3 regions of the Desulfovibrio sp. JC022 genome follow, and region 2 is predicted to be linked to each of the others. Evidence: riboswitches for the same ligand, from Rfam matches in the RefSeq annotation. Region 2 holds a riboswitch; each other region holds the start of a gene.

Evidence for each region. Region 2 has a riboswitch for cobalamin ahead of FMS18_RS00930 (ribonucleoside-diphosphate reductase). Riboswitches for the same ligand answer to the same signal wherever they lie in the genome.
Region 1: linked by a shared signal. The riboswitch ahead of FMS18_RS06330 (ribonucleoside triphosphate reductase) and the one ahead of FMS18_RS00930 (ribonucleoside-diphosphate reductase) in region 2 are both predicted to bind cobalamin.
Region 3: linked by a shared signal. The riboswitch ahead of FMS18_RS03265 (sirohydrochlorin cobaltochelatase) and the one ahead of FMS18_RS00930 (ribonucleoside-diphosphate reductase) in region 2 are both predicted to bind cobalamin.

What each region holds. Positions count from the first base shown of each region.
Region 1 is NZ_VOPZ01000003.1:250,401-253,676, reverse strand. It holds gene FMS18_RS06330 (ribonucleoside triphosphate reductase) at 1-1,916, opposite strand, end outside; cobalamin riboswitch at 2,140-2,298, opposite strand; gene FMS18_RS06325 (methyl-accepting chemotaxis protein) at 2,564-3,276, opposite strand, start outside.
Region 2 is NZ_VOPZ01000001.1:227,668-230,943, forward strand. It holds gene FMS18_RS00930 (ribonucleoside-diphosphate reductase) at 1-1,419, opposite strand, end outside; cobalamin riboswitch at 1,708-1,842, opposite strand; tRNA gene FMS18_RS00935 (tRNA-Leu) at 1,995-2,081, opposite strand; gene FMS18_RS00940 (citrate synthase) at 2,294-3,276, opposite strand, start outside.
Region 3 is NZ_VOPZ01000002.1:62,817-66,092, forward strand. It holds gene FMS18_RS03260 (iron ABC transporter permease) at 1-426, opposite strand, end outside; gene FMS18_RS03265 (sirohydrochlorin cobaltochelatase) at 445-1,347, opposite strand; cobalamin riboswitch at 1,450-1,653, opposite strand; gene FMS18_RS03270 (MATE family efflux transporter) at 1,727-3,058, opposite strand; gene trmFO (methylenetetrahydrofolate--tRNA-(uracil(54)-C(5))-methyltransferase (FADH(2)-oxidizing) TrmFO) at 3,061-3,276, opposite strand, start outside.

The DNA.
Region 1 (3,276 bases), on a different contig from region 2:
AAATGCTCACCGTAAAGATAGCCGTGATCTTCGCAGACCGAAAAGGTCGGAGTTACCGAGATGTAAGGAATCTTGGTATTAGTCATGGCTTTAATGATGAAGTTCTTGAGCGCGGTGGTATCGGGAATAGCCTCACCGAGGAAGGAATGGAATACTGTTCCGCCATTGTACAGGGTCTGCAAATCGTTCTGGTGTTCAAGGGCGTAGACAACGTCCTCGGTAGAACCAACCGGCAACAAGGTGGAGTTGGTGTAGTACGGGGTACCTTCACCGGAAGTGTAAATATCGGCATAAAGATTCTTATCGATCTTAGCCAGACGGTAGCAGGTACCTTCACCCGGAGTAGCTTCAAGGTTGAAGAGGTTTCCGGTTTCTTCCTGAAATTCCACGGTCAGGTCGCGCAGGTGATGCAGAACCCTCTGCATGAGACGTGAACCGGAAGGGGTATCAATACCTTTGCCCAGCAGGTTATGGCAGGCTTCGTTACCGCCGATGAGTCCGATGGTGGAGAAGTGGCCTTTGAAGCCGTTCTTCAAGTAGCGCTGGGAGAAGGGGAACATGCCGCTCTCAAAGTTGGCGGAAACCAGCTTGCGCTTGTACTCAAGGGAGTCCTTGGCCTGAGTCGCGTACTCGGTGATCAGGTCGAGGAAATCTTCCTCACCCTGTGCGAGGTAAGCCAGTTTGGGCAGGTTCAAGGTAACAACACCGATGGAACCGGTCAGGTCCCCGGCACCGAACAAACCACCGGTTTTCTTGCGGATCTCACGCAGGTCCATCTGCAAACGGCAGCACATGGAACGCACGTCCTCGGGATTGAGGTCGGAGTTGATAAAGTTCTGGAAATAAGGCGCGCCGTATTTGGCGGTCATCTGCAAGAGCAGCTCGCCCACTTCACTTTCCCACGGAAAATCCGGGGTAACGTTATATGTAGGAATGGGGAAAGAAAAGATGCGGCCATCGGAGTCACCTTCAAGCATGACTTCAACAAAGGCGCGGTTGATCATCTCCATTTCTTCTTGGTACTCACCGTAAGTGGTGTCCTGAAATTCTCCGCCGATGATAACGGGTTCGGTAGCAATATGCTTAGGCGGAACCATATCAAAGGTGAAGTTGGTGAACGGACTCTGTCCGCCCCAACGGGAGGTGGTGTTCAGGTTGAAGATCAATTTCTGCACAATCTGCTTCACACGGTCATAATCCAGACCGTCGTGACGGATGAAGGGAGCGAGGTAGGTATCAACGTTGTTGAAAGCCTGCGCACCGGCCCATTCGTTCTGAAGAGTGCCGAGGAAGTTGACCATCTGTCCGGTTACGGAATCAAAATGACGTGCCGGACCGGAAGAACAACGGCCCTTGAGACCGAAACCGTCCAGCAGCAGATCACGCAGGGACCAACCGGCGCAGTATCCGGCAAGGCCGAAGGAAAGGTCATGAATATGGAAATAGCCGTGCTCGTGGGCCAGCCTGATTTCTTCGGGATATTTTTCAAGGCAGTAACGGGCCTGAACAGCTCCGGACATGTGCAGCATCAGTCCCTGAAAGGAATGGCCCATGTTGGAATTTTCATTTACACGCCAGTCGGAACGGTCAAGGTAACTTTCAATGGTTCCGGCGATATCGAGGTAAGTTTCATCCTGGCGGCGCAGTTCGCGACGTTTTTCGCGGTAAATTATATAACGTTCGGCAACAGAGTAAAGACGGTTCTCCATGAGAACCAGCTGAACCATATCCTGAACCATTTCCTGTTCGGGCACATCGACTTCAGCGAGCTTATGCTCAACTTTACGTCCGAGACGCTTACTCAGCAGAGGATCTTTGATTCCGCTGGCTTTGAGAGCTTTAAAAATTGCTTCTGAGATACGCTCAGTGGACCATGATTCGAGACAACCGTCACGTTTGAGAATTTGTTTGGGCATTTAATTACCTGATTAAAAATTTGTCCGCACACATCACCGTCCACGCCGAAAAAAGAACGCAGAAAAGGAAGCAACCTCCCCAGATTGCAAGCCCACGGCTCAGCCGTGTCTTATGGTGGTGTGCATTAGGTGCAGGGGCCCGGAAGGCTCATCCCGCAGGACTTTTGAAACCGGAAGAATGTCAGAAACAAACTTTCGGTCGGTTTGATTCGACCTGCCATAAAGGACAGGCAATGCTTCAGGTCGGAGTGCTGGCTCGGGATACGCACAAAAATGCTTCCCTGACAGCGGCAGAACCGCCCCGGATTCAAACCGGGTTCCCGACTGGTCCGTTTTTGATGCTCAGAAAGCAGAAACGGATTCCTGAAGTGCTGACGACTGAAAGCAGTCTAACAGACTAGAAAATACGGTCAAGACTCTCTAGACTTTTTCTTATACAACACCCTGTCAGCCCTTGGGGTGCTTGGCATAACTCGTGTTGAACAGCAGTTTTCCACAATTGTTCGTTTGGTGTTCAAAACATCTTAAGGCCCTGATTTAGAGACAAAATCCTTTAGCCGTTTTCGAATAATTTCAGCCGGACGAATTAGTCCGGCTGAAATTATTTTTAACCTGAAAACAAAAACACTTTTTATCTGAGATAAAGATCAAGAAGCTCGGGACTCTTCGCGCAATCCGTCAATCAATGAACGCAACTCCATAGCTAGAATAGAAAGATCCTTTGCTGAATCGTTGGATTTTTCCATGGATTTGGTGGTCAATTCTGCCATCTGGTTAATATTCCTGGATGAAGAATTAATCTGGTCCGATGACACGGACTGTTCTTCCGCAGCAGCAGAAATATTCCGGACCTGTCCGGTAACCCCATTCACGAGGCTGACAATCTCCTCAAGAGCATCCCCGGCCTGTTCCGCCAACCGGGTACTGTCCAGCACAGACGTCGCAGCCTCTTCCATGCTCTGCACATTGGCGTGGGAACTTTCCTGAATAGCCTCAACCACGAGGCCCACATCCTTGGTGGCGTCCATGGTCTTTTCTGCCAATTTTCGTACTTCATCGGCTACCACTGCAAAGCCGCGCCCGGCATCCCCGGCACGGGCAGCCTCAATAGCCGCATTAAGGGCCAGCAAATTTGTCTGATCCGCAATATCACTGACCACAGACATGATCCGGCCAATATCTTCAACCCTGACATTCATCTGGTTAAGACTATCCTTCAACCGGTCACTCTGCTCCTTGACACTGAAAATGGAATTAATCGCTTCCCCGGTCATTTCCGCACCCCTATTGGCGGTACTCATGGCTTCCCCCGCGCCCACAACGGCATCAGAGCAACTGCGGGCCACGTCCTGAATGGAAC
Region 2 (3,276 bases):
GTGCTTCTGAAGCGGGTGCTTGTTCTGGTTGAGATCAGACATGGTGTCCATGAAAGACATTGTCCGGGTCAGGTCGTCATGGAAAAGATCGGTGTCGAAACGTGCTTCCTTGGTGTACGGGTTAACCACGTACCGGTACAAAACCATGGCTCCGAGCAAACAGTTGCTCCAGTAGCCGAGTGCCTGCTCGCCGCAGGGATTGGTGGACATGGGCTTGAGACGCAGGGGATCTATGTATGTGCCGGGGGTGTTGCGCTGGGTGGTGTCCTGATAAAGGATTCCCGGATCACCGGATTTCCATGCGGATTCACTGACTTCTTCAAGCAGGTCGCGAGCTTTGACGGTGTCGTATTCTTTAAGCGGAAGTTTCAGTTCCTGCCAGCGGCTGTAATCACCGTCCCAGAGTTCGTTGTAAACGGATTTTACCGGATCGAATATGTCCGATGTTTCGTTGCGTTTTCTGGAAAGGGAAAAGGTCAGGGTTTCGTCGGCAAGGCGAGTGTTCTCATCGTTGACCGGAAGATCCGGTTGTACTTTGACCAGCTGCTTTTTGGGGTCTGTGCCGATGACTTTGTAGATAATTTCAGCCTCAAGACGGTCCCCGACCTGCGGATCAAGGGCCTTGTATACTTCCGGCAGCAGTTGCAGGGTGGATTCATCGCAAATCTTACCGCTGATTTTAAATCTGTCGGGGAAAATAAAAGTCCAGTCCTTATCTTCTTCAACAGCCCGCATGAAGTCATCGGTAACTTTAAGGCTGATGTTGGCACCGAAAACGTCCTGAATTTTACCTGTCAGGGAATCAACTCCGAAAATTTCTTCAGGCTTGCTCTTGCACCAGATGAAACGGCGGGTTTCCGGGTGGCGGATGTCCAGAGAGATCATCAGCGCGCCGCGTCTGCCGTTCTGCCCGATGGTATTGGTCAGCTCACTGAAAAGGGGCATGAAACTTACAGCCCCGGAAGAAGTCACCGCAGCGTTGTTTACCGGATCACCGGAAGGGCGCAGGATGGTGATGTCGATGCCGCTGCCGCCTCTATAGGAATATGTGCGGGCCAGTTTTTTCTGGGCTTCGAAAATTCCTTCAAGGGAATCAGATTCAATCTTGGCCAGATAGCAGTTGCTCAGCGAACATTTCGCATGTTCATTGCCAAGGCCGGAAAGTATGGAACCGGCAGGAATGAAACGCCCGGATTGGAGCATTTCGCAAACCTGTTCATTTTCCTGATTTTCGAAACGGGAATGTTTTAAAAATTCACGGCAGAGTCTGTTTTTAACGTCAGTAAATGAGTGTTCCTGAAGACGTCCTTTGCGGTCGCGTATCTGGTATTTCTTGGAACTGACGGTTTCCTGAAAACGGGTGTGTTCTTCAAGAGCCATTTTCGCTGATTCGCGGGTGATTACAGATTGTTCGGTCATTATGATGAATATCCTATAAAGGGCTTTTTTTGGGCCCTGAGGTCAAAATTAGCTGCTTTTAAAAGCAAGGGCGCATGAGTATTCTTGGATGCTGTGAAATTTACAAAGCAAACCATAGTCTTGAGGCGAATGAAAATTCATAAACGAAAAACATTTGCCGGCAACAATAATCCCATAGTGGGGATAGAATTTTGATTTGTGGTGCAGGAGGCCCAGAAGGCATAACCTGTTTTTTGAAGCCGGAGAGCATGCCTGAAAAGGAGCGTCCGGGAGGTGGTAATTTTCTGCATACAGCAGATAGCTTCAGGCCGGGGTGCTGGCTTTTCCTGTTCCTTAAAAGGACAGGAATCACAGCGGCAGAACCGCCCCGCATTTTAAACGGGTTCCCTTATTTTCAAAAAATCCTGAAGTGAAAAACAACGAGCAAAAGTTTAACAAAACTTCATCTGCGGTCAATAATTTTTAGCTGTTTTTCAGCAGAAAGATCCTTAGCCCAATGGGCAGTAGGGCTGACTTGTTGTCAGGGCCAAGAACACAAAAAAGCCGCAACATTTGTTGCGGCTTTTTCTGAAATATGGTGCCGAAGAGAAGACTCGAACTTCCACGGAGAAACCTCCACTAGACCCTGAACCTAGCGTGTCTACCAATTCCACCACTTCGGCACGGCGAAGAATTGTTTATAAATATCGTGTGTAAATTGCAAGCTTTTTTTTAATTAATTTTGATTTTTTTGAAAATAATTAAAATTTCGAACTGCTCAAAAAAGTATTGCCCGTAATCTCATCCCTTGTACGGGGCGGGATTACGGGCATATCCGGGTAGGTATATCCATCGCTCCGGGGCCGGATAAGCCCAGGACCGATACTGACTAGATTTACTTCCTGAAATCTATAGGTACGTAATTTCTGGGAGTTTCGCCAGTGTAAATCTGGCGCGGGCGATTAATTCTTGCTGCCGGGTTGGTGTAATCTTCGTACCAGTGGGCAATCCAACCGGGCATGCGCCCGATGGCGAACATTACCGGGAACATGGTTACCGGGATTCCCAGTGCGCGCAGAATGATGCCGGAATAGAAGTCCACGTTGGGGTAGAGTTTTCGCTCGGTAAAGTATTCATCGGAAAGAGCGCGTTCTTCCAGCTTCATGGCGATATCCAGCAGTTCATCACTGAAGCCGTGCTGCAAGAGGTCGTGGGTGGCTTTTTTGAGAATTTTTGCGCGCGGGTCAAAGCTTTTGTAAATGCGGTGCCCGAAGCCCATGAGTCGGCACTCTTTCTTTTTGACCTTCTCAATGTACTCATCGATGGTATAGTCGCCGTTCTGGATGGTTTCGAGCATGTCGATGACTGCGGCATTAGCTCCGCCATGCAACCGGCCCCAGAGAGCGCAGATGCCGGATGACACGGAGGCGAAAATGTTCGCCTGAGTGGAGCCGACCATCCTTACAGTGGAGGTGGAGCAGTTCTGCTCGTGGTCCGCGTGGAGCTGGAAGATGAGCGAGAGTGCTTTTACAGCTTCAATGGGCGGATCATACTGTTTGTAGGGGATTGAGAACATCATATGCAGGAAGTTGTGGCAGTAGCTCAGCTCCGGGTCCGGGTATACAAAGGGACGCCCTATGGATTTGCGGTAGGAAAATGCCGCAATGGTGCGCACTTTGGAGATGATTTTGCCCACAGCAAGGAAAAATTCGGACTTGTCGTTGATGTCGTAAAGGTCCGGGTTATGGCTTCCCAGCGCGTTGATTACCGCGGAAAGGATTGCCATCGGCTGGTTGCGGTGGGCAGGGAAACCTTCGAAGTGGTGACGCAGGTCCTCGTGAATAAGTTCCTCGGCGGTGAGCAGGGCGGAGAAGCGGG
Region 3 (3,276 bases), on a different contig from region 2:
CCCGGCAAGGGCAGCCAGCGGCAGAAACAGGTTCCCGAATCTGGACCAAAGCTCCGCGCCGAGCATAGTCGAGCCGGAAAAAATCGCCAGACTGGCCCCGAAAGCCGCCCCGCTGCTAACTCCAAGAGTAAACGGATCAGCCAAAGGGTTGCGCAGGATGCCCTGATAAACAGTCCCGGCAACAGCAAGCGACATTCCCACCAAAAATGATAGACAAACCCGGCTGAGTCGCAGATCGATAATGATAAAAGAAAGTGCTGAATCAACTTTATCTGCACCCAAACCCAAAGCAGTCTTAAAGGCCGCCAAGACCTGAGCAGATTCAGTAGGATAAGCCCCGAAAAGACAGGCGGCGAAAATGGAAATCGGCACGAGCAATGACAGTACAATGACTGCCTGCGCCCTTCTGTTACCTGAAAATTCCATCATCACCGCCCGGTTTAATTAATGGTCGCCAAGGTGCTTGAAAGCAACCTTGAGGTGATCAACCCAGATGTCCAAAACCTGCGGAAATTCAGCGGTTCCCTTAAGCACGGGAACACACTTGTAACCCAGCTTGGACAGCTCGGATTTCCATGAATCAGCCTCATCTCCTGCCATATCGTTACGGGCATGGTCACCTGCAACAGACATGTAAGGCATGAGGTAGACTTTCTTGGCTTTGCTCTTTTTGAGCAGAACTTTAACGTCATCAAGGGAAGGTGCGCCTTCAACTGTACCAACGAAAATATTGGAATCAACCTTGGAAAAGTAATCCTGAGAAGCGGGATAGTAGATATTAGCGGCGTGGTGGGTTCCGTGACCCATAAGTACAACAGCATCCTTGGCCTTACGGTCCTTGGGTATGTTGGCGATAATGGCCTTCACAGTGCGCTGCATATCTTTGTCGGAATAAAGAAGCGGCTTGCCTACGGTAACTTTGCTCATGCCTTTGGGCATACCTTCAAACCTTTTTACGGTGTCACTGATGCCCTCAAATTCCTCACCGGGGATGGTGTGCAGGGACTGCACTGCAACATGGGTGAAACCTTCATCCATCATCTTGGTCATAGCCATAACCGGGGAATCCACAGCACGGCCTTCTTTTGCCAGAATATTTCTGATGATAGCGGAAGAATAGGACCAACGAACAGGTACACCGGGAAAAGCCTTTTTCACGGCCTTGTCGATTGCATCAAACGCAGGTTTGGTTTCAACCATGCTGGAACCGAAAGCGGACAGCATAATACCTTTTTTTACAGACTTTCCTTCACCATGTCCGGCCATGGCAAATGAAGGGATCAGCAGAAAACAAACCAGAATAAATGCGGGGATGAACTTGAATTTGTCCCCAAAACGGCACTGCATAACAGTCTCCTCAAATTGGGGGGCTTAAAAAAAGGTAAACCACACACGCGAGTGCATGCGCAGCAATTTCTGACAGGTAAAAGCCCCGTTAACCGTCAGAATGATCGTGATTTGCACCCGGGCAGGTCTTCCGACTCGTCCTATTCCACCCGGCCTTCCCGAAAATTAATTCAGTGGCACACGGAACCGGAATTATTCCGGTCACACGGGATGAAACCTTGCAGGACTCACGGCGGCGGGTCCGTCCCCGACTTTAACGGGGTTCCCTATTAAGCTCGTGAGAGCACCTCAGGCAAAAGCTAGATATGATTGTTCACTCGCATTGTCAATGCAGACGGCTGATATACACTATCTTAGCTGTCTGATAATTTTAGCCCTGTTAACGCGCGGCCAACGGCCCGTCCCCGATTCCGGGCCAAATACGGATCATACCCAACAATGCACGCAGGCTGGTCCAAATCCCGGCAACAACCCAGATCCAGAACAACATATGCTGCGGATGAAACCAATCTACCACATAAAGGAGTCCGACACTTGTAAGAACCGCAATGAGCATGGCATTCCGCAGATAGCGGTAATCACCGGTTCCAAGATGGATTCCGTCGGTAGCGAAGGAGAGCGCGTTGATGGGCTGCAAGAAAGTGACTGCCAGCCATGCAGGTCCGAAAACCATGGCGGATTCTTCCGGTACCAGCAACCAGACCACAGGCTGCTGTCCCAGATACATACCGATGGTCAGCACAACCCCGGTGGCGAAGCTCCATTTACAGACCAGTGCCGCGACTTTACGCGCGGTCACACGATCGGCACGGCCCACAAAATAGCCCACCAGCGACTGTCCGCTGATAGCAAAAGCATCTAGAAAAAGAGCCAGAAAAACAAAAAACTGGCGGATAGCCTGATGCGCCGCACCGGATTCCGCCCCGGCTTTAGTAGCAAAACGGGTACAGAGCAGCAAAAACATACAGACGCACCCGGTACGCACAAACATATCACCGCCGATAACAAAAAGCCTGCGTGCGTCAGCAAAGCTGAATCCGGTATTAAATCCATAATGTTTACGAACAACCAGCACCGCCCAAACCGCACCAATCCATTGACTAATGGAACTTGCCAGAGCAGCACCGCCCACCCCCATAACGGGAAACGGTCCCTTACCGAAAACAAGGCACCAGTCCAGCACGACGTTGATCACATTCATGCCCACCGCAATCCACAGCGGGGAGCGCATATCCTGATAACCGCGCAAAGACCCAAAGCAGGCAAGAACAATCAATACAGCCGGTCCACCCAGCAAACGGTAGCTCATGTAATCTACTGCCAGATTGCGAACAGCACCTTCTCCGCCCATCATCACCGCAATACTGCTTAGAAATGGATAGACAAAAACAATCAAAGCCAATCCCAGCACAGCGGAAATGCCCGCAGCCATCCAGCCAAGGGACGAAGCCCGTTCAAGATCGTCCTTACCCAAGGCATGCGAAACTTCAGTCTGGGTGCCGATGCCCAGAAATCCAAAAATCCAAAAGACAGACGAGAATACAATGGTCCCGATACCAAGCGAGGCCAGCGCTTCCGGGCCGAGTTTGGCAACAAATGCAGTATCCACCAGCCCGGTCAAAGGCTCGGCGACCATAGAAAAAAGAACCGGAATTGCCAAAGTAAGCAATGTCCGGTTCGGTTTAATTTCAAAGGGATGTTTTTGAGTCATTACTATTTAATATTCTCTTCAAACCAAGCTTCAAATAATTCCATAGCACGTTTGCCGTAGAGTTCTTTACGAACCCGTTTAGGTGCGCGCTTATTCAATGCAGGCATGAGTCCGAACTGGACGTTGGAGGGTTGGAAATTCTTTTTCTTTTCGCGCAAATGCCCGAGCAATGCGCCCATGGAGGTTTCCGGCGGCGGTGCGGGAAGTTCATTGCCTTT